3 regions of the Streptomyces hypolithicus genome follow, and region 2 is predicted to be linked to each of the others. Evidence: riboswitches for the same ligand, from Rfam matches in the RefSeq annotation. Region 2 holds a riboswitch; each other region holds the start of a gene.
The links. A riboswitch is a leader RNA that binds a small molecule or an ion and turns the genes downstream of it on or off. The one in region 2 is predicted to bind cobalamin.
Positions count from the first base shown of each region.

Region 1: another riboswitch for cobalamin. It lies ahead of ACU6WZ_RS18585 (CbtB domain-containing protein); the one in region 2 lies ahead of ACU6WZ_RS07940 (ribonucleoside-diphosphate reductase subunit alpha).
Region 3: another riboswitch for cobalamin. It lies ahead of ACU6WZ_RS23625 (cobalamin biosynthesis protein); the one in region 2 lies ahead of ACU6WZ_RS07940 (ribonucleoside-diphosphate reductase subunit alpha).

Region 1 is NZ_CM128811.1:3,928,428-3,938,091, forward strand. It holds gene ACU6WZ_RS18575 (class F sortase) at 1-697, shown strand, start outside; gene ACU6WZ_RS18580 (CbtA family protein) at 914-1,723, opposite strand; gene ACU6WZ_RS18585 (CbtB domain-containing protein) at 1,740-1,958, opposite strand; cobalamin riboswitch at 1,993-2,165, opposite strand; gene ACU6WZ_RS18590 (glycoside hydrolase family 6 protein) at 2,321-3,352, shown strand; tRNA gene ACU6WZ_RS18595 (tRNA-Lys) at 3,487-3,560, opposite strand; partial or broken gene ACU6WZ_RS18600 (peptidoglycan-binding protein) at 3,775-5,071, shown strand; gene ACU6WZ_RS18605 (SPFH domain-containing protein) at 5,095-6,894, shown strand; gene ACU6WZ_RS18610 (lytic polysaccharide monooxygenase auxiliary activity family 9 protein) at 7,119-7,712, shown strand; tRNA gene ACU6WZ_RS18615 (tRNA-Lys) at 7,771-7,844, opposite strand; gene ACU6WZ_RS18620 (IclR family transcriptional regulator) at 7,927-8,685, opposite strand; gene ehuA (ectoine/hydroxyectoine ABC transporter ATP-binding protein EhuA) at 8,896-9,664, opposite strand, start outside.
Region 2 is NZ_CM128811.1:1,729,461-1,739,124, forward strand. It holds gene ACU6WZ_RS07920 (carbon starvation CstA family protein) at 1-1,722, shown strand, start outside; gene ACU6WZ_RS07925 (YbdD/YjiX family protein) at 1,719-1,922, shown strand; partial or broken gene ACU6WZ_RS07930 (Uma2 family endonuclease) at 1,977-2,342, opposite strand; gene ACU6WZ_RS07935 (hypothetical protein) at 2,483-2,920, opposite strand; cobalamin riboswitch at 3,034-3,157, shown strand; gene ACU6WZ_RS07940 (ribonucleoside-diphosphate reductase subunit alpha) at 3,300-5,726, shown strand; gene ACU6WZ_RS07945 (ribonucleotide-diphosphate reductase subunit beta) at 5,726-6,739, shown strand; gene ACU6WZ_RS07950 (hypothetical protein) at 7,055-7,258, opposite strand; gene ACU6WZ_RS07955 (helix-turn-helix domain-containing protein) at 7,340-8,308, shown strand; gene ACU6WZ_RS07960 (D-Ala-D-Ala carboxypeptidase family metallohydrolase) at 8,343-9,083, opposite strand; gene def (peptide deformylase) at 9,302-9,664, opposite strand, start outside.
Region 3 is NZ_CM128811.1:5,024,063-5,033,726, forward strand. It holds gene cobN (cobaltochelatase subunit CobN) at 1-810, opposite strand, end outside; gene ACU6WZ_RS23620 (cobyric acid synthase) at 807-2,408, opposite strand; gene ACU6WZ_RS23625 (cobalamin biosynthesis protein) at 2,417-3,451, opposite strand; cobalamin riboswitch at 3,562-3,729, opposite strand; gene ACU6WZ_RS23630 (hypothetical protein) at 4,052-4,276, opposite strand; gene ACU6WZ_RS23635 (inorganic phosphate transporter) at 4,289-5,554, opposite strand; gene ACU6WZ_RS23640 (class II aldolase/adducin family protein) at 5,930-6,604, shown strand; gene ACU6WZ_RS23645 (alpha/beta hydrolase) at 6,650-7,777, shown strand; gene ACU6WZ_RS23650 (hypothetical protein) at 7,948-9,396, shown strand; gene ACU6WZ_RS23655 (VOC family protein) at 9,474-9,664, opposite strand, start outside.

The DNA of each region.
Region 1 (9,664 bases), 2.2 Mb from region 2:
CGTTGCCTGGGCACTGGTGGTGCTCGGGCTGTGGCTGTGGGGCCGGAACCTGCCGGAGGGCCCCGGCGGCAGTTCGGCGCCGACCACCGGAGACGTGGCCGCGGTGGGCCGCCCCCAGGGCGTACCGCTACCGCCGGCGCACGCCCCGCTCGCGGGCGCGTCGCCGCAGCGCGTCGACGTCCCGGCCATAGGGGTCGCGGCCCCCGTGATCGCCCGGGGCCTCGACACATCGGGCGCCGTGGATCCGCCGCCCTACAGCCGTCCCGCCACGGTCGGCTGGTACGGCAGCGGCACCAGGCCGGGGGCGGCGGGAGTCGCCCTGCTCGTCGGCCACGTCGACACGGAGAGCAAACCGGCCGTGTTCTACGGCCTGAGCTCCACCCGCCCCGGCCAGAAGGTACGGGTGACGGGGGCCGGCGGGGAACGTCTGGAGTTCACCATCGACGACGTCCAGGTCTTCACCCGCGAACGCTTCGACCCGCAGAAGGTATACGGGCCGCGCCAGAAGGACCGGGCGGAGCTGCGGCTGATCACCTGCGGGGGCACGTACGACAAGAAGGCGAAGACCTACACGGCGAACGTCGTGGTCTCGGCCTACCTGACGAACGAACTGCCCCCGCAGTCAGGTCCGTCCGCCGCTGGGCCCGCCGACATCCCCGCCGGGGGCGCCGAAACCCCCAGCCTGTCCGGCGTTTGAGGACCGGGGTCCGGGGCGGAGCCCCGGTTGTGGGAAGGGGCGGGTAGGGGACTAGGGCCTGTCCGGCGGATCATCGCCGGGGCCGCGGCGTCTGGTGCGGCGCCTCGCGGCGTTGCCGAAACACCCGAATAGCTCCGCTATCAGGGCGCTCCGGTGCCTTGCGATGCACCGCACCAGACGCCGCGACCTGCCCGACCCTGATCCACCGGACAGGCCCTAGCCCGCCGCAGGCGCCCCCACCGCACCCGCACCCGCACCCGCACCCGCACCGGCACTCGCACCCGCACCGGCCCGCGCCCGCCGCGCCGCCCGCAGGCCAAGCCCGCCGAACACCACCCCGAACACCGCCCAGAGCAACGCCTGGGAAGCGACCGACAGCATCCGGAAGTCCCACAGCAGCGTCGCCGCCACCGGCACCTCGTCCGGATTCCCCGGCAGCGCGAACAGCACCACGAGCGTCGCCACCACGGCACCGCCCACCGCGATCTGGCGCAGCGGCAGCGATCGGTCGGCAAGGCGTACGTACACCTGCCGGGCCAGCATCATCCCCAGCACGCCGATGACGACGGAGGCCAGCCACAGCGCCTGCCGGTTCTCGACCGTCCCGGCGTCGCCGACGCCCGGCGGGTTGGCCGGGTAGCGCAGCCCCGGCAGTAGTGAGACCGCCAGGAAGGCGGCCGCGGCGAAGCCCATGGCGCGCTGCCACGGCCGTTCGCCGAGCCCGGAGCGCCGGTGCACCAGCGCGTACGCGAGGGCGAAGAGGATACCGAGGGCGAGACCGGCGATCACCGCCGTCACCACCAGACCGGCGTGCTGGGTGGAGCGGGAGAACAGTTCCTCGTGATGTGCGACGGCCGCCCCGGCCGCCTCATGCGCGTGCGCCTCGGCGGAACGCGCCTCTTCGAGGCGGATCGCGCGGTCCATCAGGGGCTCGGCGAGGAGCAGCGAGAAGAGCCCGGCGGCAAGGCCGGCCACCCCGCCCGCCGCGAGGCCGCGTCCGAGCAGGGGGAGTACGGAAACAGACATGGACGTACGGCCCCGATCAGTGGCAGGGGGCACCGAAGAGGTGCCGGCCGTCGTGCGAGAACTCGTGCAGGTAGTCGCCGGTCGCGGCGACGACCGTGCCGTTGTCCATGAAGACCGCGTAGAGAGCGATCAGTGCCACGATCGCGGCCGCAGCCATGATCAACCAGTCGCGGGTGCTGGTCGCGGCGGACGCGACCGACGCGGTGTCGGTGTGCTGCGCGGTGTGCAGGGACATACCGGTGGGCCTCCTTCTGGGGTTTCCACGCCCCATGGCAGGAGGACGACGGGTCAGTTCCTGACTTCCGTACGGGCGCCCCGTCGTGCGGGGCCTTCCCATGGTCACAGTGGCGGGACCGTCCCGGAATCGCACCGGGTTCCTGCTCACCGTCGCCTCGATGTGTGGAGTTGTCATGCCGAGAGTCCCAGCCTGGCCGAACACTGTCAACAGGCCCCCAGGGCCTGTCCGGCGGACCCGAAGCCCACGCCCCCTGTAAGGGGGACCGGTGTGCCAGGATGGTTTGGACCAGTTGTGTCCGGGGAGGGGCGCGGCTGCGGCCGGGGGCCTCATCACACATGGGTGTTGCCAAGGGGGATTGCATGTACGGCAGTTGCAGCGGCCGTGAGCGAAGTCGGATCCGGATGTCCGTGGTGGGGGCTGTCGGGGCCGCGCTGCTGGTGGCGGGCTGTTCGGGTTCCGGCGGTGGTGGCGGCGGCGAGACCGAGCAGCCGCAGATGAGGCAGCAGCCGAAGGGCAGCGACCCGTACTGGGTCAATCCGGAAGGCACCGCCGCCAAGCAGGTCGCGGCGTACGCCGATGAGGGCGACGACGAGAAGGCCGCCCTGATCAGGAAGATCGCCGAGCAGCCGACCGGCGAGTGGCTCGCCGCGGAGAACGCCGAGGCGCAGACCAAGGGGTACACGGAGGCGGCCGAGCGGGCCGACCGTGACGCACTGCTCGTCCTCTACAACATTCCGCACCGCGACTGCGGGCAGTTCTCGAAGGGCGGCGCCGCCGACGGCAACGCCTACCGGGCCTGGGTCGAGGGCATCGCCAAGGGCATCGGCGACCGCCCGGCGACCGTGATCCTGGAGCCGGACGCGGTGCTCCACCTCGTCGACGGCTGCGCGCCGGAGGAGTTCCACGCGGAGCGGTACGACCTCCTCAAGGGCGCCATCAAGCGGCTGAAGCAGCTGCCGAAGGCCAAGGTGTACCTGGACGCGGGGAACGCGGGCTGGAAGTCGCCCGATTCGCTCTTCGAGCCGCTCCAGCGGGCGGGCATCGCGGACGCGGACGGCTTCTCGGCGAACGTCTCCAACTTCCAGACCACCGAGGTGAGCAAGGAGTTCGGCAAGACGCTCTCGGTGAAGGTCGGCAACAAGCCCTTCGTCATCGACACCAGCCGCAACGGCAAGGGTGCGTACACCGAGGGCGACCCCAAGGAGAACTGGTGCAATCCGCCGGGCCGCGCGCTCGGTGAGAAGCCGACCACCAAGACCGGCGACGAGCTGGTCGACGCGTACCTGTGGATCAAGCGTCCCGGCGAGTCGGACGGCGACTGCAAGGGCGGCCCGAAGGCCGGCGAGTGGTACCCGGAGTACGCGCTCGAGCTGGCCCGTAACGCGGAGTAGCAGCAGCGCCGTACGGGGAGAGGGGGCCACCTGGGTCGGGTGGCCCCCTCGACGTCGCTGCTGCCCGCTGCGTTGCCGATGTCCGGAAAGTACCGAAGCCCCCTCACTTTCGGTGAGGGGGCTTCGGTGATGCGTGCGCCGCCAGGGACTCGAACCCCGGACCCGCTGATTAAGAGTCAGCTGCTCTAACCAACTGAGCTAGCGGCGCCTGCTGACCCGGTGAACTTTACCCGACAGGCGTGGGTGCTTCGACCGGCCACGCCGCGTACTGTCCGATAAATTACCATTTGGACAGTCAACATGCATGATGTCCGGACAGTTGAAACACTGTCACCTGAGCACAGCACAGCACAGCACAGCACAGCACAGCACAGCACAGACCTCACCTCACCGACCTCATCACAACCACGGGAGGGGAACGCATGACGATGCCGGTGTTCGAGGAGTTCGAGCCCGCGGCCGACTGCGGCTGCGCGGGCTGCGTGAAGGAACGCCGGGCGGCGGTGTCCGGCCTGCCGGTGGTGTGCGGCGGGCACCCCGGGGCGCGCGGAGCCCGCCGTGCGCTGGTGCTGGCCACCGCCGCGGGCGTGGTCCTCGGCGGCGGGGGCGGCCCCGGTCCTGGCGGGCACCGCCCCCGGGCACGCGCCCGCCAGGACCGGGGCCGACCGCGACCCGGAGCCGGCGACACCGCAGGGCGGCGTCGGCCCGCTGCACGGCGGCCCGAGCCCGTCCGCCACGCCGCCCCTGCGCACCACGACCAGGGCCGACATCATCGACCGGGCGAGGCGCTGGGTGGACGCGAAGGTTCCGTACAGCATGGAGAAGTACTGGTCGGACGGGTACCGGCAGGACTGCTCCGGCTTCGTCTCGATGGCCTGGAACCTCGCGGGCAACGAATGGACGGGGAGCCTCGCCGAGTACGGGGTGCGCATCACCAAGGACGAGCTGCAGCCCGGCGACATGCTGCTCTTCCACAATCCGGCCGCCCCCGTGAAGAACTCGCACGTCACGATCTTCGGCGACTGGACGACCCCGGCGCGCACCCACTTCGTCGCCTACGAGCAAGCCCGCCCGCAGACCCGCGCCCAGGCGACGCCGTACGCGTACTGGAGCAACTCGGGGCGCTACATCGCCTACCGCTACAAGGCGATCAGCGCGGGTGGATCGCCCGGTACGCCCGGTGCGACGGTGTACCCGGGAGCGAGGTCCTTCGGGCCAGGGGCGGACAACGCGCACGTCACCCGGCTCGGGCGGATGCTCGTCGGCCGGGGCGCCAAGCGGTACTACCGCGAGGGCCCCGGCCCGCGCTGGGGCGACGCGGACCGCCGCGCCACCCAGGCGTTCCAGCGCGCCCAGGGCTGGCGTGGCCCGGACGCGGACGGGCTGCCGGGATCGCGGACATGGCAGCTGCTCGTCCGCAACCAGGGCAAGGACATCCAGGGCGGCGGCGGCAGCGGAGGCGGTACAGGCAGCCCGGCCGGCACCGCGTTCCCCGGCCGGGAGCACTTCAGACCCGGGCAGTCCAACTCGTACGTACACAAGCTCGGCAAGCAACTGGTGAAGAAGGGCTTCGGCAAGCACTACGCGTCGGGGCCGGGCCCGCGCTGGAGCGAGGCGGACCGGCGCAACGTCGAAGCGTTCCAGCGGGCCCAGGGCTGGCGCGGCACGGCGGCCGACGGCTACCCCGGCCCACGGACCTGGCAGCGGCTCTTCGCTTGACGGAGGCCATGACGGAGGCACCGATGACATCAACCACTTCAACGACCCCGACCCCGGCGGACCCCTCCCCGGAGGCGCCCGCCCCAGAGGCGTCAGCCCCTGAGGCGCCCGCCCCGGCTCTCGCCAAAGCCGACCACCCCAACCCCGGCGAATCCGCCCCCACCGCACCCGAAGCTCCCATCCCACCCGCACCCGAAACCGCCACCCCTCACGACCCGTTCCCCGCTCCCATCGAGCCGGCGTCCCAGGAGCCGACCTCCCAGGAGTCGGCACCTGCCGGGCTCGCATCCGGCGGGCCCGCGGTGACCCGCGAGACGGCTCCCTCCGAGCCGCCGCCCGGCAAGCCCGCGCCCGGCAAGCCCGCACCCGGCGAGTTCGGGCCCGAGGAGTTCGGGCCCGAGGAGTCGGTGTCAGGTGAAACCAGGTCAGGCGAGTCGGAGCCCGGCCGGTTCGGGCCCGGTAGGCCCGTGCCGGTACTCGGAGGGGCCGAGCCCGGCGGGCCGGAGGCGGCGGCCGAGTCGGCCTCTGGGGCGCCACTCGGATCGGCGCTCGGGTCGGCGCTCGGGTCGGCCATGTCGGCCCTCTGGTCGGCGTTTCGCGAGCCGGCGGCGCGCGAGTTCGTCGTCGGGGTGCCCGTGGCCGCCCAGTTGGGCGTACGCCGGAACGGGGCATTCGGGGTGGCGGAGGACGTCGACCGGCGGGCGCCCGTCATCAGGAACGAGTCCACCACCGAGATCCCGGTGCACCTCCTCTTCCGCGACGACACCGGCCCCACCGCCCTGACGCTCCCGCCGGGTGCCGCCGTCCTCGGGCGCACGCCGGGAGCCGGTGATCAGCCTCGTGTCCGCAGGCGGGCCGCCCTGCGGCCGCCCGCCGTGGCGTCCCGCCCCGTGCGGGTACGGTCCGCGCGTCCGGCCGCGCCCGCCGACCCGCGGCTCGCCGAACGGCCCGGCCCGGTGCTGCCCGGCTGGGCGGCCCTCGCCGTCGGAACGGCGGCGCTCGCGGTGGGCGTGGGTCTGGTCTGGTGGACGGGGGCCGTGCCGGCCCCGGCCGCCGACATGCTGGGGCTGCCCCCGCGCCCGTACAACGGCATTCCGCTCTGGATCTGGGCGCTGCTTGCCCTGCTGGTGACGGTGATGGTCTTCGCGTACGGCGGCCTGGCCCGCGGGCGGGTCGGGTACGCGTGGGTGCTCTCGCTGTGCGGCGACTACCGGGGGAGCGTGCGGCGCTGCGGCCTGGTGTGGGTGAGCCCGCTGCTGCTGCGCCGGCGCGTCGACGTACGGCTTCGGCACTGGCGCAGTGAGCCGCTGTCCGCCGTCGACGCCAACGGCGTGGCGCTGCGGGTCGTCGTCCTGGTGGTGTGGCGGATCAGGGACACCGCACGGGCGATGCTCGCCGTCGAGGACCACACGACGTACCTGCGCGAACAGGTCGAGGCCGCGATGGCCCGGGTGCTCTCCCAGCTGCCGGCCGACGCGTTCCACGACGAGACGCCGACGCTGCGCGACGCGGAGGCGGTCGGCGACGCGCTGACCCGGATGCTGGCGGCGGAGGCCGCCCCGGTCGGCATCGATGTGTTCTCGGCCCAGCCGACACGGATCGAGTACGCACCGGAGCTCGCGGCGGCGATGCAGCGCACGCGGGTCGCGGCGCTCGACGCGCAGCACCGGGACAGCGTCCTGACGTCGGTGGTGGACGCGGTGGACGACACGGTGACCCGCCTGACCACGCGCGGGCTCGTGGAGCTGGACGACTGCGAGCGCCAGACACTCGTCAAGGACCTGACGGTGGCCTTCTACACCGGACGCGTGGGGGAGGTGTGAAGGCAGCCCGGCGGCGCGGAGGTGGCGGGCGGAGGTGGCGGGCGAAGGTGGCGTAAAGGGAGCGTAGGAGCTCGTAAGGGTGCGTAGGGAAAACTTCTTTCGTGATTGGTCTGGACCCCTCGACATGGCCAACTCTCGTCCATACATTGGAACTTGGTCTAGACCGCAGATCGCGCGCGCAGCACAGCTCACAGAACTTCCCCCACGTTCTCCTGGAGCCAAGCATGCGAAAGAAGGCAGGAGCAGCTCTGGTCGGCCTCGCAGTCGCCGGTGTGTCCTTCCTCGGCACCGGCAGTGCAACCAGCCACGGCTACACCGACTCCCCGATCAGCCGGCAGAAGCTCTGTGCCAACGGCACGGTGACCGGCTGCGGGAACATCCAGTACGAACCCCAGAGCGTCGAGGGTCCCAAGGGTTTCCCCGCCTCCGGACCGGCCGACGGCAAGATCTGTGCCGGCGGCAACGGAGGATTCGCCCAGCTCGACGACCCGCGGGGAGGCACCGGCTGGCCCGCCACCTCGGTGTCCGCGGGGCAGGGGTACGGCTTCCGGTGGCAGTTCACCGCCCGGTACCGGACGACCGACTTCCGGTACTACATCACCAAGAACGGCTGGGACTCCAGCAAGCCGCTCACCCGCGCGGCCCTGGAATCGCAGCCGTTCATGACCGTTCCGTACGGCGGTCAGCAGCCGCCCGCCACCCTGACCCACCAGGGCGCGATGCCGACCCAGAAGACCGGGCGGCACATCATCCTCGCCGTCTGGAGTGTGGCGGACACCACCAACGCGTTCTACGCCTGCTCGGACGTCAGGTTCTGATTCCGGCGCCTGTGACGCGCGAAAAGACCCTCGCTTCCACGAGGGTCTTTTCGTCAGGTGCGCCGCCAGGGACTCGAACCCCGGACCCGCTGATTAAGAGTCAGCTGCTCTAACCAACTGAGCTAGCGGCGCTTGACTCGTAAATAGTACCTGGTCCGAAGGGGTGCCCCGCACCAGCCCCGGTCCGGCCCCGCACAGGCCCCGGACCCGCCGCTCACAGGGCCAGCGACAGCGCCACCGGCGCCGCCCGCCGGTTCAGGGTGTCCGCCGCCGCGCGCAGCCGGTGGGCGTGCTCGACGGGCAGGGACAGCGCCAGGCAGCCCACCGCCGACCCGGCGGTCAGCGGCACGGCCGCGCACACGGTGCCCACGGCGTACTCCTGGAGGTCGAGCACCGGCACCGTGGCCGGCTGACTGTCCAGCGTGGAGAAGAGGACCCGCTCGTTGGTGATCGTCTTCGAGGTGAGCCGTGCGGTCTTGTGGCGTGAGAGATGGTCGCGGCGCCCGTTCTGGTCGAGCTGGGTCAGCAGGCACTTGCCGATCGCGCTCGCGTGACCCGCGGACCTGAAGTCCACCCACTCGTTGACCGCCGGTGTCAGCGGACCGTCGGCGACCCGCGTGATCCGGATCTCGCCGTCGATGTACCGGCTGATGTAGACCGCCGCCCCGACCGAGTCGCGCAGCTGGTGGAGCGTCTGCCGGAGCTTCGCCTGGAGCGCCTCGCGCCGGGTCGCCCCGGAACCGAGCAGGATGAGCGAGTCGCCGACGTTGTACGACCCGTCCGTGACCTGCTCGACGTAACCCTCGCGGCGCAGCATGAACAGCAGCGAGGTCAGATGGGCGGGCGGAAGACCTGTCTCGCGGGCTATCTGTACGTCGGTCACCCCGCTCGCGTGCTTGGAGACCGTCTCCAGCACACGCAGGGCGTACTGCACCGAGTGGAACGGCGCCGTCGGCTCCGGCTTCAGTGCCACGGTTTCCCCCTACCAGGTTGTGACCGCTTGCATCTGTTCCACGATAGCCGCCAAGAGCCGCTTGCGGGAAAGGTGTTGACGAGATTGACGGCGCGCCCCAGTCCTGTGCGCTGGGGCGCGCGACTGTGGCATATGCCGCAGTCATGATCCTGGCGGATCAGCGTCTCTCCGAGCCGTCATGAACCCTCTCTGAACCGTCTCAGCGTCGTCTCAGAGCACCGCGCCGAGGAACTCGCGAGTACGGTCGTGAACCGGATCGCTGAAGATCTTTTCTGGCGACCCGGACTCGATGACCCGGCCCTCGTCGAACATCAGGACATCGTCCGAGATGTCCCGGGCGAAGTTCATCTCGTGGGTCACGCAGAGCATGGTGATGTCGGTCGTACGGGCGATGTCGCGCAGTACGTCGAGGACCCCGGCCACCAGCTCCGGGTCCAGCGCCGACGTCACCTCGTCCAGCAGCAGCACCTGCGGCCGCATCGCCAGGGCCCGCGCGATGGCCACCCGCTGCTGCTGCCCGCCGGAGAGCTGGTTCGGCTTGGCGTCCTGCTTGTCGCCGAGACCGACCAGGTCCAGCAGGCCCTTGGCGCGCTCGGCGGCCTCGTCTTTCGACATGCCCAGCACCCGGACCGGGGCCTCGGTGACATTGCGCAGGACGCTCATGTTGGGGAAGAGGTTGAACTGCTGGAACACCATGCCGATGTTCTTGCGGACCTCGCGGACCTCCTTCTCGTCCGCCGGGAACAGCCGGCCGCCGTTGACATGGATCGTGCCCTCGTCGGGCTTCACCAGCGTCATCAGCAGCCGCAGGATCGTCGTCTTCCCGGACCCCGAAGGACCGATCAGGGTCACGTGCTTGCCCGGCTGCACCGAAAAGCAGAGGTTGTCGAGGACCGTGTTGTCGCCGAACCGCTTGGTGACGTTGTCGAAGCGGATCAGCTCACCGGACTGGGACTCACCGGACTGGGACTGGGACGGG
Region 2 (9,664 bases):
GACGAGATCGGCCCGTTCGGCGGTGCGGCGGCCCTCGTCGCCGTGTTCGCCATCATGATCATCCTGCTCGCGGTGCTCGCCCTGGTCATCGTGAACGCGCTCGCGCACTCGCCGTGGGGCGTCTTCTCCATCGGCATGACGATCCCGATCGCCCTCTTCATGGGCGTCTACCTGCGCGTACTGCGTCCCGGCAGGGTCAGCGAGGTGTCGGCCATCGGCGTCGCGCTGCTGCTGCTCGCCATCGTCTCAGGCGGCTGGGTCGCGGAGTCGTCGTGGGCCGACACGTTCACGCTGGAGCCGGGCACGCTCGTCATCTGGATGATCGTGTACGGCTTCCTCGCCTCCGTACTGCCCGTGTGGCTGCTGCTGGCGCCGCGTGACTACCTCTCGACCTTCATGAAGGTCGGCACGATCGCACTGCTCGCCGTCGGTGTATTCATCGCCCTGCCGACGATGAAGATGCCCGCGGTCACCGACTTCGCGACCAGCGGCGCCGGACCGGTCTTCGCCGGCTCGATGTTCCCGTTCGTCTTCATTACCATCGCCTGCGGCGCGCTCTCCGGCTTCCACGCCCTGGTCTCCTCGGGAACCACCCCGAAGATGGTCCAGAAGGAGACGCAGATCCGGATGATCGGTTATGGCGCCATGCTGACCGAGTCGTTCGTCGCGATCATGGCGATGATCACCGCCTGCATCATCGACCCCGGCCTGTACTTCGCGATCAACTCGCCCGCCGGTGTGATCGGCGACAACGTCCAGGCCGCGTCGGAGGCCGTCACCAACCTCGGCTTCTCCATCTCCCCCGAGGCACTGACCCAGGCGGCCAAGGACGTCGAGGAGCAGAGCCTGCTGTCGCGCACCGGTGGCGCGCCGACGTTCGCGCTCGGCATGGCGGAGATCTTCTCCGCGGTGATCGGCGGCGCCGGCCTGAAGGCGTTCTGGTACCACTTCGCGATCATGTTCGAGGCGCTGTTCATCCTCACCACGGTGGACGCCGGCACCCGCGTCGGGCGCTTCATGCTTCAGGACATGCTGGGCAACGTCTACAAGCCGTTCCGCCAGGTCAGCTGGAAGCCGGGCGTCTGGTTCGCCAGCGCGGTCGTCGTCGGCGGCTGGGGCTACTTCCTGTGGGTCGGCGTGCACGACCCGCTCGGCGGCATCAACCAGCTCTTCCCGCTGTTCGGCATCGCCAACCAGCTGCTGGCGGCCGTCGCGCTCGCCGTCTGCACCACGCTGCTCGTCAAGTCCGGCCGCCTGAAGTGGGCCTGGGTCACCGCGATCCCGCTCGCCTGGGACGCGGCGGTCACGCTCACCGCGAGCTGGCAGAAGATCTTCTCGGACGACGTGAGGGTCGGCTTCTTCGCCCAGCGCGACAAGTACCAGACGGGCATCGACGCGGGCCAGGTCCTGCCGCCCGCCAAGTCCATGGACGACATGCGGACCGTCGTCACCAACTCCACGGTCGACGGCGTGCTGTGCGCGCTCTTCGCGATCCTGATCGTGGTGGTGCTCGTCGACGCGGCCCGCGTGTGCGTCAAGGCGGTCCGCGACCCGCAGAGCGTGGAGCTCCACGAGTCCGAGTACGTCGAGTCCAAGATCGTCGCACCCGCGTCGATCATCGCCACCAAGGAGGAGAAGGCCGAGCTGGTCGCAGCCGGCGTCGGCTCCGAGGGCGGCGTCCGCAAGGAAGGCGCCCAGGTCGGAGCGGGGAAGCCGGAATGACCGGGCCGGATGTACGCCGGGCGGTCGGCCGGATCCGCTGGTACGTCCGCGAGCTGACCGGCGAGGCGGCGTACGACCGCTACGTGGCGCACGCGAGGTCGCACGACCCCGGTGCTTCGGTGATGACCCGCCGCGACTTCGAACGCAGCCGCACAGACGCCCGAGAGGCAGACCCCCGCGAGGGCTTCCGCTGCTGCTGAGAGCCGCACGCACGGGCCGCCGCGTCCCCTTCGGGGTGCGGCGGCCCGTCGCCGTCAGCGCACCCACTCCTTCAGTGCTTCGGTTTCCAGCGTGATTTCCACCGGGCCCGGCAGCGCCAGGGGCTTCCCGAAGGGGACGGTGCGCGCGTTCTCGTACCGGACGCCGTCGGGCTCGCTGTAGACGGTCGCCTCGCAGGTATCACGGTCGATCAGCAGGTAGACCGGAATGCCGGTCTCGGCGTAGGCACGCGGCTTTGCCATCCGGTCGCGCTGGTCGGTGTCGGTGTCGTAAGACGTGACCTCGACAACCATCAGCACGGAATCTGGATCGGCCCAGTCGCCCTGGCCGACGAAGGCGCCGCTGGGCGCGAGCGAACCGTCAGGCCGGGTGCGGCCCTTCCGGTACGCCTGCACCTTCAACCGTTCCTGGGCGGTGAGCAGGAGTGAGTCCTGTCTCGCCGGCACGCCCCGAACGGTCTTGGGCGCACTGGTCCTCCGCTTTCGCGTCCCGGGTGGCGACGCATATCGTGTATGCGGTCCGTCCCGGGCGGGCGGAATCCCTACGACCTGGCCATGTGGGTGTGACCAGAGGCGACGGGGAGGCCCCGAGCCATCTCTCTGGTGAAACGGGGGCCCCGACTGCTGACGCCACACCCCGCGTCCCAGATCGCACCGAGAACGTCACGCACCCCCCACCGGACACACCCGCAGAACGTCACACCGTCCACCCCATCGTGTTCATGTTCGCTAAAACCATGTGCTCGCCCAGCAGTTGTGAACCCCTGATCGGGATAGAGCCACAGCTCGGGCTGCGACTGCAGACAGATACGCGTCAGCCACTCGATGATCCGCCCGTGGTCCCCGTCCGGCACGACCCTGCTCCTCAGCCTCCCGTCGATGAGCTCCAGCCGCACGCCCTCAGTCGTGCGGGCCAGTATGCGGGTGGCCTCGTCGAACTCTTCGGGGAGCAGGTGGGGCCGGTCGGTGATCGCTGTCATGGGGCGTACCTCCTTTGTGTTCACGACGATAGCGGAGCGCTGTGACAGCGGCAGTCACTCTTCCCGCGCGACACAACATGTGGGGGCTGCATCATCCAACCGCCCCCACATGTATGCTCAACCTCGCTGTCGCCGCAGGGGAATCCGGTGCGAATCCGGAACTGTCCCGCAACGGTGTGATCGGTGCGCTTTTGCGCACCCCGGAGTCCGAGGACCTGCCGACGGCGTATCCGATTCGACCGAATCGGATACCGACACGTCCGGGCCTCGCGGTTGGGCCGATGGATGCGACGCGGTGTGCCGCCCCCCAAGGGGCGAGGTGTGCCCGTACGTCCCCCTCTCCCCCCGCCGGCCCCGAGCCGAGCGAGGAGAGCACCCCGTGACCATCGCGCCAGCCGATCCGGCAACTGCCACGGATTCGACGGAGGCGGCCGAGCCGTCGGGCGGTCCCGGCACCGTACTGCTGCGGACCCTCACCGACCTCACCGCCGACCTCCCCGACACCGACCCCGGCCGAGTCGCCGCGGCCGCCCTGCGCGGCCGCAACGCCGCTTCCGACGCGGCGGAGTTGCGGGGGCTGGCGACCGACGCCGCCGCCGGCCTGATCTCCGAGGACCCGGCGTACTCCCGGCTCGCGGCCCGCCTCCTGGCTCGTACGATCCGCGACGAGGCGGCGACACAGGGCGTGCGTACCTTCTCCGACTCGGTCGCCGTCGGGCACCGCGAGGGCCTGATCGCCGACCACACAGCCGGCTTCGTGGCCGCCCACGCGGCCCGCCTGGACGCGCTGATCGACGCCTCCGGTGACGACCGGTTCGGCTATTTCGGCCTGCGCACGGTCTACAGCCGCTACCTCCTGCGCCACCCCATCACGCGTCAGGTCATCGAGACGCCGCAGCACTTCATGCTCCGCGTCGCCTCGGGCCTGGCCAAGGACGACTCCGCCACGGCCGCCGACGAGGTCGCCGCGCTGTACCGGCTGATGAGCCGCCTCGACTACCTCCCGTCGTCGCCGACGCTCTTCAACTCCGGTACGCGCCACCCCCAGATGTCCTCCTGCTACCTGCTGGACTCGCCGCTCGACGAGCTCGACTCGATCTACGGCCGCTACCACGAGGTCGCCCGCCTCTCCAAGCACGCGGGTGGCATCGGACTCTCGTACTCACGCATCCGCGCCCGGGGCTCGCTGATCCGGGGCACGAACGGCCACTCCAACGGCATCGTGCCGTTCCTGCGCACGCTCGACTCGTCGGTGGCCGCCGTCAACCAGGGCGGCCGGCGCAAGGGCGCGGCCTGCGTCTACCTGGAGACCTGGCACGCGGACATCGAGGAGTTCCTGGAGCTGCGCGACAACACGGGCGAGGAGGCGCGGCGTACGCACAACCTGAACCTCGCGCACTGGATCCCCGACGAGTTCATGCGCCGCGTCGACGCGGACGCCGACTGGTCGCTGTTCTCGCCCTCCGACGTGCCCGAGCTGGTCGACCTGTGGGGCGACGCCTTCGACACGGCGTACCGCAAGGCGGAGGCGGACGGGCTGGCCCGTACGACGATTCCCGCGCGCCAGCTCTACGGTCGGATGATGCGCACCCTGGCGCAGACCGGCAACGGCTGGATGACCTTCAAGGACGCGTCGAACCGTACGGCGAACCAAACGGCGGAGCCGGGCTCCGTGGTTCACTCCTCCAACCTCTGCACCGAGATCCTGGAGGTCACGGACGACGGCGAGACGGCTGTCTGCAACCTCGGTTCCGTCAACCTCGGTGCGTTCGTTCTCGGGAACGGCGAAATCGACTGGGAGCGCCTGGACGAGACCGTCCGTACCGCGGTCACCTTCCTCGACCGGGTCGTCGACATCAACTTCTACCCGACCGAGCAGGCCGGCCGCTCGAACGCCAAGTGGCGCCCGGTGGGCCTGGGCGCGATGGGCCTCCAGGACGTCTTCTTCAAACTGCGGCTGCCCTTCGACTCTGCCGAGGCCCGCGACCTGTCCACGAAGATCGCCGAGCGCATCATGCTCGCCGCCTACGAGGCGTCCTGCGCCCTCGCCGAGGCCGAAGGCCCGCTGCCCGCCTGGGAGAAGACCCGCGCGGCCCGCGGCGTCCTGCACCCCGACCACTACGGCGTCGAGGTCAGCTGGCCGGAGCGGTGGGACGCGCTGCGCGCCCGTATCGCCAGGACCGGCATGCGCAACTCCCTGCTGCTCGCGATCGCGCCGACGGCGACCATCGCGTCCATCGCGGGCGTGTACGAGTGCATCGAGCCGCAGGTCTCCAACCTCTTCAAGCGCGAGACGCTCAGCGGTGAGTTCCTGCAGGTCAACGCCTATCTGGTGGAGGACCTGAAGAAGCTCGGCGTCTGGGACGCCCAGTCCCGCGAGGCGCTGCGCGAGGCGAGCGGCTCGGTGCAGGGCTTCAGCTGGATCCCCCAGGAAGTACGGGCGCTGTACCGCACGGCGTGGGAGATCCCGCAGCGCGGCCTGATCGACATGGCCGCCGCCCGCACGCCGTACCTCGACCAGTCCCAGTCGCTGAACCTCTTCCTGGAGACGCCGACCATCGGGAAGCTCAGCTCGATGTACGCCTACGCCTGGAAGAAGGGGCTCAAGACGACGTACTACCTGCGCTCGCGCCCCGCCACCCGCATCGCGCGCGCGGCCGGCTCCGGCGCGTCGGCGGGCGCGACCATCCCCGTACAGCAGGCCCCCGCAGCGCCCGCCGTCGCTCCCGTCACTTCCGTCACTCCCGACGCGGACGCGATCGCCTGCTCCCTTGAAAACCCCGAGTCCTGCGAGGCCTGCCAGTAATGAGTTCCACCGACAAGAACCTGCTCGACCCGGGCTTCGAGCTGACGCTGCGTCCCATGCGCTATCCGGACTTCTACGAGCGCTACCGGGACGCGATCAAGAACACCTGGACCGTCGAGGAAGTCGATCTCCACTCCGACGTCACCGACCTCGCCAAGCTCTCACCCGGTGAGCAGCACATGATCGGACGGCTGGTCGCGTTCTTCGCGACGGGCGACTCGATCGTCTCCAACAACCTGGTGCTGACCCTCTACAAGCACATCAACTCCCCCGAGGCGCGCCTGTATCTCTCGCGCCAGCTCTTCGAGGAGGCCGTGCACGTCCAGTTCTACTTGACGCTGCTCGACACCTATCTCCCCAACCCGGACGACCGGGCGGCGGCGTTCGACGCGGTCGAGGAGATCCCGTCGATCCGCGAGAAGGCCCAGTTCTGCTTCAAGTGGATGGACTCGGTCGAGAAGATCGACCGCCTGGAGTCGAAGGCCGACCGCCGCCGTTTCCTGCTCAACCTGATCTGCTTCGCGGCCTGCATCGAGGGGCTGTTCTTCTACGGAGCGTTCGCGTACGTCTACTGGTTCCGTTCCCGGGGCCTGCTGCACGGCCTGGCGACCGGCACCAACTGGGTGTTCCGCGACGAGACGATGCACATGAACTTCGCGTTCGAGGTCGTGGACACCGTCCGCAAGGAGGAGCCCGAGCTGTTCGACGAGGCTCTCCAGCAGCAGGTCACCGACATGCTGAGGGAGGCGGTGGAGGCGGAGCTGCAGTTCGGCCGCGACCTTTGCGGTGAGGGTCTGCCCGGCATGAACACCGAGTCGATGCGCGAGTACCTCCAGTGCGTCGCCGACCAGCGCCTGGAGCGCCTCGGTTTCCCCGCGGTGTACGGCTCACAGAACCCGTTCTCGTTCATGGAGCTTCAGGGCGTCCAGGAGCTGACGAACTTCTTCGAGCGCCGCCCGTCGGCCTACCAGGTCGCGGTCGAGGGTTCGGTCGCCTTCGACGACGACTTCTAGAAGACGGCGACTCTAGTGCCCCTCGCGGCGCTAGTGCCGCGACCGGCAATGTTTGCCCCACAAGGAGCGTCGTCCAGTGCGTGCGATCGCAAGGCGGCCGGAAGCCCTTGGATGGGGTCCCCCCTGCTCGAACGAAGTCGAGCGCTTGGGGAAGGAGCTACCAGGGCTTTCGGTCAACGCGGCGAGCGTGCGTGCTGGACGACGCGACGGGGCAAAGCTTGCCGAGAGGGCCACTGGAAGCCGTACCCGGCTGCCGGCGTCGTCGCGCCGGCGGCCGGGGGCGCGGCGTAACCGGGTACGGAGGGCCAGCGGACGCTAGCAGCCGCTCGTCGCCACGGACCGCGTCGCCGGCCGCCGGCCGGACGCGCTGCGCACCGTGCCGGTCGGGCGCGGGCGGGGGTTCTCAGCCTCACGGAGTTGCCGGTCGATCCGGCGGTCCCTGGCGTGACCGATGAAGGACGGGAGGGTGAGGAGGACGAAGACGACGATGACCGCGAGGTAGTTCGTGAAGGTTTCCATGGCTTCACTGTGGTCGCCCCGGCCTGAAAAAGTCAGTGGCAGGACTGTCATGGAACATCGAATTACTGCCATACTGGCCCCATGCTGAAGAATGTGGCCGTGGCCCTGGTCGACGGCGTCAACCCCTTCGAACTCGGCGTCCTGTGCGAAGTGTTCGGCATCGACCGGAGCGATCAGGGGCTCCCGGTGTACGACTTCGCCGTGTGCGCCATGGAACCGGGCCCGCTCGCCGCCCGCTCCGGCGCGTTCTCCATCTCCGTACCGCACGGTCTCGACCGGCTGGAGAGCGCCGATCTCATCGGCATCCCGGCCGACCAGCACTGCGAGGCCCGCGTCTACCCGGAGCCGATGCTCGACGCGCTGCGCCGGGCCGTGGACCGCGGCGCCCGCGTGCTGAGCGTCTGCTCGGGGGCGTTCGTACTCGGCGCCGCGGGGCTGCTGGACGGGCGCAGGTGCACGACCCACTGGCGGCACGCGGCGGAGCTGGCCCGCCGCTACCCGCGCGCGCGGGTCGAACCCGATGTGCTGTACGTCGACGAGGGCTCGGTCGTCACCTCGGCGGGCACCGCCGCCGGGATCGACGCCTGCCTGCATCTCGTACGTGAGGAACACGGGCCGGAGGTGGCCAACACCATCGCCCGCCGCATGGTGGTCCCTCCGCACCGCGACGGCGGCCAGGCGCAGTACATCCAGCGCCCCCTCGCCCACGCGCGCTGTGACACGGTGGGTGAGGTGCTGGCCTGGATGGAGCGGCACCTGGACCAGGAGCAGACCGTGGAACAGCTCGCCGAGCGGGCCCACATGTCGCCGCGGACGTTCGCGCGGCGCTTCCTCCAGGAGACCGGCACGACGCCCTACCGCTGGCTGCTGCGGCAGCGGGTGCTGCTCGCGCAGGAACTGCTGGAAGCAACGGACGACACCGTGGACACGATCGCCGGCCGCGCCGGATTCGGGAACGCGGCGGCGCTGCGTCATCAGTTCGTACGGTCACTGGGGACCACGCCCAATGCCTACCGGCGAACGTTCCGGGGACCGGCACTGGCCGCGTAGCGACCGTGCCGGTCCCCGGAACGATGCGCGTGCGTCAGGAGACGCCGCAGCTGGACGCCGACCAGAAGCGGCTGGAGCGGTGGTCCAGGTGCGTGTGGTCGCTGTGGCCGGGGTAGCCCGGGCCGAGGATGCCGTTGAAGCCGTGGTTACGGGCCTGCTTGGCCAGGGTGCACAGGGAGTGCGGACTGACGCCGAGGTCCGCCGCGTCGCCGTACAGGTGGCGGCTGCTCGACGCACCGCCGACCGCGTCGTTGCAGGCATGCGAGCGGAAGCCGCTGGTGACCCTGATCGGCTGGTCGCCCAGCGCGTGCCGCAGCGCCTCCAGCTTCCACATGGTGCGCAGGGCGTTGGACTTCGCGGTGGACGCGCTCACCGCCCCGCCCGCCCAGGAGGTGTTGCAGTTGTTGAGCTCGCCATAGGTGAAGTGGATGGGCGTGCAGTCGTCGTCCTGGAGATCGTAGAGCTTGCTGAACACGGCGGATCCGGCGACGCCGTCGGAGCTGAGTCCGTACGCGGACTGGAAGCGCTGCACGGCGGCGGTCGTCGCCGGTCCGTAGTCGCCGTCGACGGCCAGGACCGAGCCGTATCCGGGGTAGCCGCCGAGTCGTATCTGGAGCTGGGTGACGTCGGCGCCGTTCGCGCCCTGGGAGAGGGTGCGGGACCAGGTGTAGCAGCCGTCGGCCTGCGCAGGGCCGGCGGTGGCGACCGTACCGGCCAAGGCGGCAACCATGAGCATGACAATGCTGAGCACGGTTCTCGTCGTACGTCGGAGCATCGGACCTCCATACCGAGGAGCGGGGGTACACCCGAGACTGTCGGGCCCGGCGAGCCGCGTCAACAGGGTCGCGACCAGGGCCATTTGTCCAACCAATGGCGGCGTGAACGCGAAGAGGACCCGAACCGGCGAACCGGTTGCGGGCCCTCTCCGGGGGCGTACGCGAAATCAGTCGTAGGGGACGGTCAGCCGTACAGGCCGTCAGCGGTACAGGCCGCTCAGTCGTTCGGCACGGTCTCGTAACGCGCCGTGCCCTCCGCCATCTGCTTCAGCGCGTCCTTGCGGTCGCGCTTGGTGAGGCGGTCGATGTACAGGTAGCCGTACAGGTGGTCCGTCTCGTGCTGGAGGCACCGCGCGAAGTAGCCGCTGCCGCGGACCTTGATCGCGTTGCCCTCGGCGTCCCGGCCGTGCACCACCGCGTAGTCGGGGCGGCCCAGTTCGGCGTACGCCGTCGGAACGGACAGGCAGCCCTCGTTGGCCTCGTCGAGGTTGCGCTGGTCCTGCGGCAGCTCCTCCAGGACGGGGTTGCAGACCACGCCGACGTGGCGCACGCCGTCGTCGTCCATGCAGTCGTAGACGAA
Region 3 (9,664 bases), 3.3 Mb from region 2:
CGCGTCCGACGCCTCCCAGGTGGCGCGCGACGACGTGAGGCACAGGCCCTGCAGCACGGGTACGTCGAGATCGCCGAGCGCGCCGATGTCCCACGCCTCGTCGTCGCCGCCCGCCGAGGCGTCGCTCGCCCGGGTACCGCCCGCGGCCAGTACGGTCGCGATCAGGGCGTCGGCCCGGCCCAGCTCCTCGTACAGCGCGGGGTCGGCACTGCGCAGTGAACCGCAGTACAACGGAAGGGCGTTGGCGCCCTGCGCCTCGATCTGATCGCACAGCACGTCGACGAAGGAGGTGTTTCCGGACAGTTCGTGCGCCCGGTAGAAGAGCACACCGACAGTGGGGCGTCCCTCCGTGTAGGCCCGACTGCCGTGCACCCCCCACTCGGGCATCTTCTGCGGCTCCGCGAAGCCCACACCGGTCAGCAGCACGGTGTCGGACAGGAACCTGGACAGCTCCACCAGGTTTCCCGGGCCGCCCTCGACGAGGTAGCGCAGCGACTCGGCGACGACACCCGCCGGCGCCGACGACTCGGCCATCAGCTCCGCGTCCGGCATAGTCTCGCCACCCAGCAGGACCGTGGGAATCCCGGAGGCCTTGAGGACCGCGAGGCCGTCTTCCCAGGCGCGCTTGCCGCCGAGCAGCCGTACGACGGCGACCGAAGCGCCCGCCAGGAGCGCGGGCAGATCCTCGGACGCGTCGATACGGGTCGGATTGCCGATCCGGTAACCGGCCCCGGAGGCACGGGCCGCCAGCAGATCGGTGTCGGCGGTCGACAGCAACAGCACAATGTTCTGGGGGTTCTCGATGCTCATGCGGGCGCTCCAGGTGCGATGAAGGGAAGGCCGGAGGGCGCGCCGGACTCGATGAGCCGCAACAGCGCGTCCGTGTCAGCGTGTTCTTCGATCAGGTCGCCGAGGCGGTCGAGCTGCTCCTCGCGCAGCGCCCCGAACGACGTGTCGGGCGCCGGTACGAAGCGGCGGCCCGCGGCGGCGGCGACCTCGCGCAGGAACGCGCGCCGGAAGCCGTCGCTCTCCAGCGAGCCGTGCCAGTGGGTGCCCCAGACGGAACCGACGCGGCAGCCGTCCAGGCTGTGTGGTTCGCCGTCACGGGTGCTGTCAAAGATGAACCCTGAGCCGCCCAGCACTTCGGCGACCCCGTGATGGATCTCGTACCCCTCGGCGGCCTCGCCCAGGGCGGTGCCGGAGACCCGCGCGAGTGTCTTCTCGACCGCGAACCGCACCCGTACCGGCAGCAGGCCCAGGCCGTCGACCGTCCCGGCTCTCGACTCGACGTCGTCCTCGATACGTTCGCCCAGCAGCTGGTAGCCGCCGCAGATGCCTAGCACGGGCCGGCCCTCGGCGGCGCGCCGGGCCAGCGCGTCGGCGAGGCCGCGCTCGCGCAGCCACTGGAGGGCCTTCACCGTGCCGCGGGTGCCCGGCACGATGGCCAGGTCGGCGTCCACCAGCTCCTCTGCCCGGTCCACGAACCGCACCACGACGCCCGGTTCGGCAGCCAGCGCGTCGACGTCGGTGAAGTTCGACATGAGCGGTACGGCGCACACGGCTACGCGCAGCACGTCCGCGCCGTGAGGCGGCGCGACGACCGACTCCCGTACGGTGCCCCGAAGCGACACTCTCAGGCCGTCCTCCTCGTCGATGCCGAGGCCGTGCGCGAAGGGCAGCACACCGTACGTACGCCGCCCGGTGAGGCTCTCCAACATGTCGAGCCCCGGTTCGAGCAGCGAGACGTCGCCGCGGAACTTGTTGACCAGGTAGCCCGCGACCAGTTGCTGGTCCTCGGCGCTCAGCAAGGCCGTCGTACCGAAGAAGGACGCGAAGACACCGCCCCGGTCGATGTCGCCGACGACGACCACCGGGAACCGGGCCGCTCGCGCGATGCCCATGTTCACGATGTCGGTGCGCCGCAGATTGATCTCGGCGGGACTGCCCGCCCCCTCGCAGATCACGGCGTCATACGTGCCCCGCAACTCCCGCAGACAGTCCGTGACGGTCCCGAGAAGCGCTTCCTGTCGCCCCCCGTACAGCGTTTTCCCGGAGTACGACCCCCCAGACCCTCCGGACCCCCCGGCCCCCCCGAAGAACCCGCGGGCGCTCATCTCGCCCACCGGCTTGCCCAGCAGCACCACTTGACTGCTGCGGTCACTGCCGGGCTTGAGGAGCACGGGATTCATCAGCGCGGTCGGCTCGACGCGTGCCGCCTGCGCCTGCATGGCCTGTGCCCGGCCGATCTCCGCGCCCTCGCGCGTGACGAACGAGTTGAGCGACATGTTCTGCGCCTTGAACGGCGCGACCTTCACTCCCCGGCGCGCCAGCCACCGGCAGATCCCGGCGGTCACCACGCTCTTGCCCGCATCGGACGTGGTTCCCGCGACGAGCAGGCCACCCCCCAACGAACCGTTCATGCGCGTCCCTTTCCGTTGCGTACGCCGGTACGTGTGCGTATGCCGGTACGTGTGCCAGCGCCGGTACGTATGCGTGCCCCGGTACGTGCCGCCCGCCGCAGCGCGCCGACGGCCGGCCGGCCCGCGACGGCCGCCGCCAGGGCCAGCGCCCCGACGCGGCGCGAGAGCCGTACGGCCCGCTCGATGTCCGCCACGCCGACGGGCCGCCCGGCGGCGTTGAGTACCGGCCGGTGCTCAACGCGGCCGGCGTACGCGAGCGTCCCGCCGAGCCGCACGCCGAGCGCCCCTGCGAAGGCGGCTTCCACCGGGCCCGCGTTGGGGCTCGGGTGCCGGTACGCGTCGGCGCGCCACGCGCGGAGCGCGCCGCGCGGGTCGCCGCCCGCGATCACGGCGAGCGCGGCGGTCAGCCGGGCCCCGGGCCAGCCGGCCACGTCGTCGAGGCGGGCCGAAGCCCAGCCGTAGCGGGTGTATCTGGGCGATTTGTGGCCGACCATGGCGTCGAGGGTGTTCACGGCGCGGAAGGCCACCAGGCCGGGCACACCGCCCACAGCGCCCCATACCAGGGCGCCGACGACGGCGTCGGAGGTGTTCTCGGCGACGGACTCGACGACGGCCCGGGCGATCTGCTGCGCGTCCAGGGCCTGCGGGTCGCGCCCACACAGGTGGGGCAGGCGTTCGCGGGCCACCTCGGTGTCCCCGGCCGCCAGCGCCCCGCCGACGGCCCGGGCTTCGCGGCTCAGCGACGTACCCCCGACGACGGCCCAGGTGGCGGCGGCGGTCAGCGCGAGGGCGGCGGCGGGGGAGCGGCGTACGGCGCGGGAGGCGAGCACGGCGGCGCCGGCGGCAGCGCCGGCGCACACCAGGGTGTGCACCGCGCCCCACCCGCGGTGGTCACGCCACAGCAGGGACTCGACGGCGCCCGCGGCCCGCCCGAACGCGGCGACCGGATGCCCACGGCGGGGATCACCGAGCAGCAGGTCGCCGATCAGGCCGGCGGTGGCGCCGTACGCGAAGATGCGATCGGCACGCATGGCTCAGCAGGCCGACGCGCCTCGAAGTGCGCGCGTACACACGGGAATCACAGGAATGACTGAACGGCAGCCGGGCATGGCGGTATGTCCTCACTCAGGGTCCGCGCCCTGGTTCGACGTGACCGGCGGTGAGAGTTCCTGACTTCCGGGGGAGCCGACGATTTCTCGTCTCCCCGGTCACAGTGGCGGGACCGCACCGGATTCGCACCGGGCTTCCTCTCGTGCCGCCGTATTTCGGCTGGGGCAGTCCACCATGCCCCGTCAGCGGCGTCAACTTGCCGCTGACCTGCGAGGGGAGAGTGTGCTGGGGCACACAGACACGCACACAGACACGCACACGGACACGCAAACAGACAGGCGCACGGAGACGCGCACGGACGCGCGCACGGACGCGCGCACGGACGCGCGCACGGACGCGCGCACGGACGCGCGCACGGACGCGCGCACGGACGCGCGCACGGACGCGCGCACGGACGCGCGCACGGACGCGCGCAGGACACCGCCCCGCCGGTGGCCCGTAGTGGGGGCCGGTGGCGGGGCGGTGCCCGTGGAGCGGGAGGTACGTCAGGAGCGGGAGGTACGTCAGGGGCGGGAGGTGCGTCAGGCGACGATCAGGTAGATCCCGTACGCCACGGCCGACGCGCACAGCGCGAAGCAGGCGTACGCGCCGGTGCGCGCCATCACGGCGGAGCCGCCGCTCTGAGCGGCGGCGCCCTCCTGCTTGGCGAGGGCCACGATGCCCAGGGTGAACAGGCCCACCAGAGCCACAGTGGCCACAAGGCTCACGCCGAACACAGAGCCGAGAGCTGCCCAGTCGATCTTCATCTGGTTCTGTCCTTACACCTTGGCCGGGCTGGCCGGCTCGGGGGAGGCGCCGGCCGGGGCCGGGATGGGGGTCTTGAACTCCTCAGCGGCGGCGACGGCACCGGCGGTGGGCGGCACGCTGACCGCGGCCATGGCGGTGGTCACGACTCCCGCGCGCCCGTCGTCGCTGTCGACATCCCCGACATCATTGACGTTGGTGTGGTCGACCACCTGGCGGCGGGAGATGAACCAGATCGCGGTGCAGGCGGAGACCAGGAAGACCGCGATGACGGCGACGCCCCAGTCGCCCTGCTTGGTGACGAACTCCGAAGCGGCGGCGACCAGACCGGCGGCCGGCAGCGTCAGACCCCAGGCGACGAACATCCTGGTGGCGGTGGACCAGCGGACCACGCCGCCCTTGCGCCCGAGTCCCGCGCCCATCACGGCGCCGGAGCAGGAGTGTGTGGTCGACAGCGAGAAGCCGAGGTTGGACGACGCGAGGATGACGCTGGCCGCGCTGGTCTGGGCGGCGAAGCCCTGCTGCGGCTGGAGGTCGGTGAGGCCCTTGCCCATGGTGCGGATGATGCGCCAGCCGCCGAGGTACGTACCGAGGGCGATCGCGAGGCCGGCGGAGAAGATGACCCACATCGGAGGGTTGGAGCCGGGGGCGAGCACACCGCCCGCGATGAGCGCCAGCGTAATGATGCCCATCGTCTTCTGCGCGTCGTTGGTGCCGTGAGCGAGGGAGACCAGGCCGGCCGAGGTGATCTGGCCTGCGCGGTAGCCCTTGGCCGTGGCCTTCGGGTCGGCGTTGCGGCCGATCCGGTAAGTCAGCCGGGAGGCGAGGTAGGCGGCGATTCCGGCGACCAGCGGTGCGGCGATCGCGGGGAGAAGCACCTTGGTGACGACGACCCCGCCGTTGACGCCGCTGACGCCGACTGAGGCGATGGTGGCGCCGATCAGACCGCCCATGAGGGCGTGGGAGGAACTGGACGGCAGACCGATCAGCCAGGTCATGAGGTTCCAGAGGATCGCGCCGACGAGCGCCGCGAAGATGACCTGGGGTGTGATGCCGTCCTCGGTGACGAGGCCGCTGGAGATCGTCTTGGCGACCTCCACGGACAGGAACGCGCCGACGAGGTTGAGCACGGCAGACATGGCCACCGCGGTCTTGGGCCTCAGAGCGCCGGTCGAGATGGTGGTCGCCATCGCGTTGGCGGTGTCGTGGAAACCGTTCGTGAAATCGAACACTAGAGCTGTCACGATCACGATCGCGAGCAGCAGGGTGATGTGTTCCATTTACCCAGGCAATCTATGGACGTCAGTGGCACGTGGAACGTAGGCAACCTGAGTGAACGGAAGATGAACTGACGCAGGCGGTGCGGTGACTCAAAGCGCGGCACGGGCATTCCGGTTGAGGCCGGAGCGCAGCGATTGCAGGCCGGGCGGCACCTCACCCGACTCAGCGGGCGTCCACAGGGCCGCCGGGGGAGATCCTTGTCACTGCGCCCGGCGCTCGCAGGGGCATTCCGGATGGGCCGAGCGGCAGCCGTTTCCCGCACGGCCTGCCCCGCCCGGCGCGGCGCCCTCTGTCGAGGCCAGCACTCACGCTGCGTGACTGGGTGGGGCCGGCCCGCCTCCTCTCGCCTCCGCCGCTGCTGGCAGGATCTGCGCATGGCTGAGCAGCGACAGGACGCGACGCAGGCGCAGGCGATCGAGCGGGCATGGCACGACCTGGTGGCCACCGCCCGCAGGACGGTCGGCGAAGGCATGGTCGTCGGCACTTCGGGCAATGTCTCTGTACGGGTCGGCCGGCTCGTCCTGGTCACCCCGAGCGGAGTGCCGTACGAACGGCTGCGCCCCGAGGACGCCGTGGCCGTCGACCTCGAAGGCAACCGCGTCCTCGGCGACCTCGCCCCGACCAGCGAGCTCCCGATGCATCTCGCGCTCTATCGCAGCACGGACGCCGGGGCCGTCGTCCACACCCATGCCGTGCACGCCACGGCCGTCTCCACCCTCGTCGACGAACTGCCCCTCGTGCACTACATGGCCGCCGCACTCGGCGGCCCCGTCCGGACCGCCCCGTACGCGACGTACGGCTCACCGGAACTGGCCGAGAACATGCTGCTCGCCCTGCGCGACCGCTCCGCCTGCCTGCTCCAGAACCACGGCACCATGGCCTACGGCGCCACCCTCGACCAGGCCTACGACCGCACCGCCCAGTTGGAGTGGATGTGCCGGCTCTGGCTCACCGCGAGCTCCGTACCGGGACGCGAACCCACTCTGCTCTCCGCCGCCCAGCTGCGCGAGGTGTCGGCCAAACTGGCCGGCTACGGCCAACCCGCCTGACCCCGCCCACTGGCCGATCGGCCCGGGTGTGCGGACACTGGAGCGGTGCGCCCGGCTAAAGCGACGGCAGCGGCCGTCACCATACTCATCGGCGTCGGCGCGGCCGCGGTCGCGATCGGGCGCTACGCCGGCGACTCCGCCCTCAAGTCGTCGCCCGGCAGACCGCTGCCCACCGACCCCCGCCTGACCGTGCACGCCGCCACCGCAGGGCAGGTCACCCTGACCCGTGGGCTGCCGTCCCTGCGCCCCGGCACGTACGGCATCGAAGGTCCGCACGTCCACGCGGTCGTCGGCCCCGTCGTCGAGGACGCGCCGCACACCGCCGACACCGTCGTGCGCCGCCTGGAACGCGTCAGCTTCGGCACGCTCGAAACCGGCTCCCGTGTACGGATCACCCCACAGCTGTACGTCGGCGATCCGCGCAGCGCTCTCGGGGTCCCGCACACCGACGTCGAGGTGCCCGGCGAACTCGGCGTACTCCCCGCCTGGTTCGTACCAGGAGACCGCGACACCTGGGTGATCACCGCTCACGGCCTCGGGACCACCCGCGAACACCCCATGAACCTGCTGCGCTTCTTCCAGGCGCACCACCTCCCCGTCCTGAACATCGCCTACCGGGGTGACACCGGCGCCCCCAAGGCACCGGGCGGTCTCGGCCACCTCGGCGACTCCGAGTGGCGCGACCTCGACGCCGCGATTCGCCATGCCGTCCGCCACGGCGCGGAACGCGTCATCCTGCACGGCTGGTCCACCGGCGGGGCCATGGCCTTGCACGCAGCGGCCGACTCCCCGCTCCGCGACCGCATCAGCGGCCTCGTCCTCGACTCACCGGTCCTCGACTGGGAAGCCACCGTGCGCGCCCTGGCCGGCGCCCGCCGCGTTCCCGGCGCGCTGCTCCCGCTCGCCGTCCGGGCCGTACAGGGCCGCACGGGCCTGCGCGGCGACCGGCTGCGCGAAGCGGCCGACCCCCAGGCGCTGCGGATCCCCACACTGATCTTCCACGGCCCGGACGACGCCATCGCCCCATGGCACCCCGCGCGGGAACTGGCCCGGCTCCGCCCCGAACTGGTCACCCTGCACACCGTCACCGGCGCCCCCCACGGGGCCATGTGGAACGCCGACCCGGTCACCTACCAGGAAACGCTGCGCCGCTTCCTGACCCCGCTGATGTAGCCACTCCGAACGCCCCGCGCCCGCGCTTTTCCGGGTCACTTTCTGTAGTCGCTTGGTGCTTCCCGTCCACAGCCGCCCTCTGCTGCCGGGCCCGCGCCGTCCCGCTCCCGGCGAGTGGCGAGAGGGATTCCGTTTGGGCTTTCGGGGCGTCAGCGGCGACACTGCTCCCCGTGACGTCCCGTACCCCGCGCGACTCCAGGCTCCGACTTGTCCACCAGCGACCCCTCGCCGCCGCCGTTCCCCTGGTCTCCAGGGGCGGGCCCCAGGCCGTGACGAGCCGCCGCACCCGCCCGGCGCCGAGGCCCCCCGAAGGCACTCCGCCTCCCGCAGAACTGGCCCGTCAGGCCCGGACCGTGCTGGCCGACGCCGTACGGGTCGCACGCTGGGCCTCGCCGTCGCCGCGCGGCGGAAAGTCGCCCCACGCCGAGCGCGGCCGGGACGGCGCCCTCTCGGCGTCCGCCGTCGAACAGGCCGCGGCCGACCTGGACCTGACGGCGGCCCAGGTCCGCGCGGGCTGGGACCGGGCCCGGCTCGCCGGCCTCATCGAACTCCACGGCGACCGCACCCGCCCCGGCTGGCGGCTGCGCGCCTGGGACCGCGACGACGCGGCGGTGCTGCGCGGCTGGGTCGCGCTCTTCGACGCCTGGTCGATCGCCCATCCGGCCCCGGACGGCGTCACCCCCGCCTGCGTCGCCGAGGTGGTGGAAGCCGTCCCGCAGGTGCTCTCCCTTCTCCAGCTGTCGGCCGGGCCCGTCCAGGTCCCGGTCCTGCTCGACCTGCTCGAACAGCGCGTCGCCGAGCTGCGCGAGGAGCACTGCGAGGTGCCGTACGGCCCCCAGTCCCTCCCCGCGCCGCTCCCGGCCCCTCTCGCCGCCCAGGCCTCACCCGAGCCCCCTGTCCCGCTCTCCCGCCTCCTCGACTGGGCCCTGGAAGGCCAGGCCGCCGTCGGGGCTCTGACTCTCGGCCCCGGCGTCGCCAACCTCACCGCCCTGGGCAACTGGGCGGTGTGGGTCAAGCTCGAACAGATCTGCGTCGCCGCGCAGAGCCCGGCGGGGAACATCGAGCAGTCCGCCGAGGACATGCTGCGGGGCTGCGCCCGCCTCACCCCGGGCCCCGCCCGCGCCGAGTACCGAGCCTGGCTCGCCGCCCGGACCGTCGCCGGCGCCGTCACCGAGCTCCTCGATGCCTCCCGCGGCGAGGACGCCCTGCTGCGCGGGCTCGCCTTCGACGCGCTGCGCGTGGTCGGCGGCCCGGCGGAGTCCGGCGTACGGGCAGCGGCGGACGACCCTTCCCTTCGCCCCTATGCCCTGCTGTGGCTGGCGGAGTACGAGGGCGCGGACCCCGAAGACGCGCACGAGGTCCTCACCCGGGAGGAATCCACCTGGCTCTGGGTGGACACGGCGGCGGCCGTCGCCGACCACGGCGAGACACAGCTGCTGGCACGCCACCTGGACGCGGCGGTGCGGACTACCGTGCCGGCGCTGCTCGACGAGGTACGCGCGATCGGCCACCCCCGCACCGTCCAGGTCCTGGTCGCCCTGGCGGCGGCCCACCCGGACCCGGCCCTGGCCAAGGCGGTCCGCCGAGCCGCCTTCCAGGTCCACACGGGCGGCACGTAACCCGCTCTGCCCCGGCAGCGGCCTCCCCCGGACGCCTTCGAGGTGCGGGCCGGGGTCAGGAAGGGGCCAGGAGGGGGTCAGGAGGGGAGCGCCGGGGCGTACGTGCCGAAGCTCCAGATGTTGCCCTCGGCGTCGCGCGCCATGTACTCACGCGAGCCGTAGTCCTGGTCGGCCGGCGGCATCAGGATCTCCACTCCGTGCTCCGCGGCCCGCGCATGGTGCGCGTCCACGTCGTCGACCACGACATACACCCCGACCGGCCCCGCAT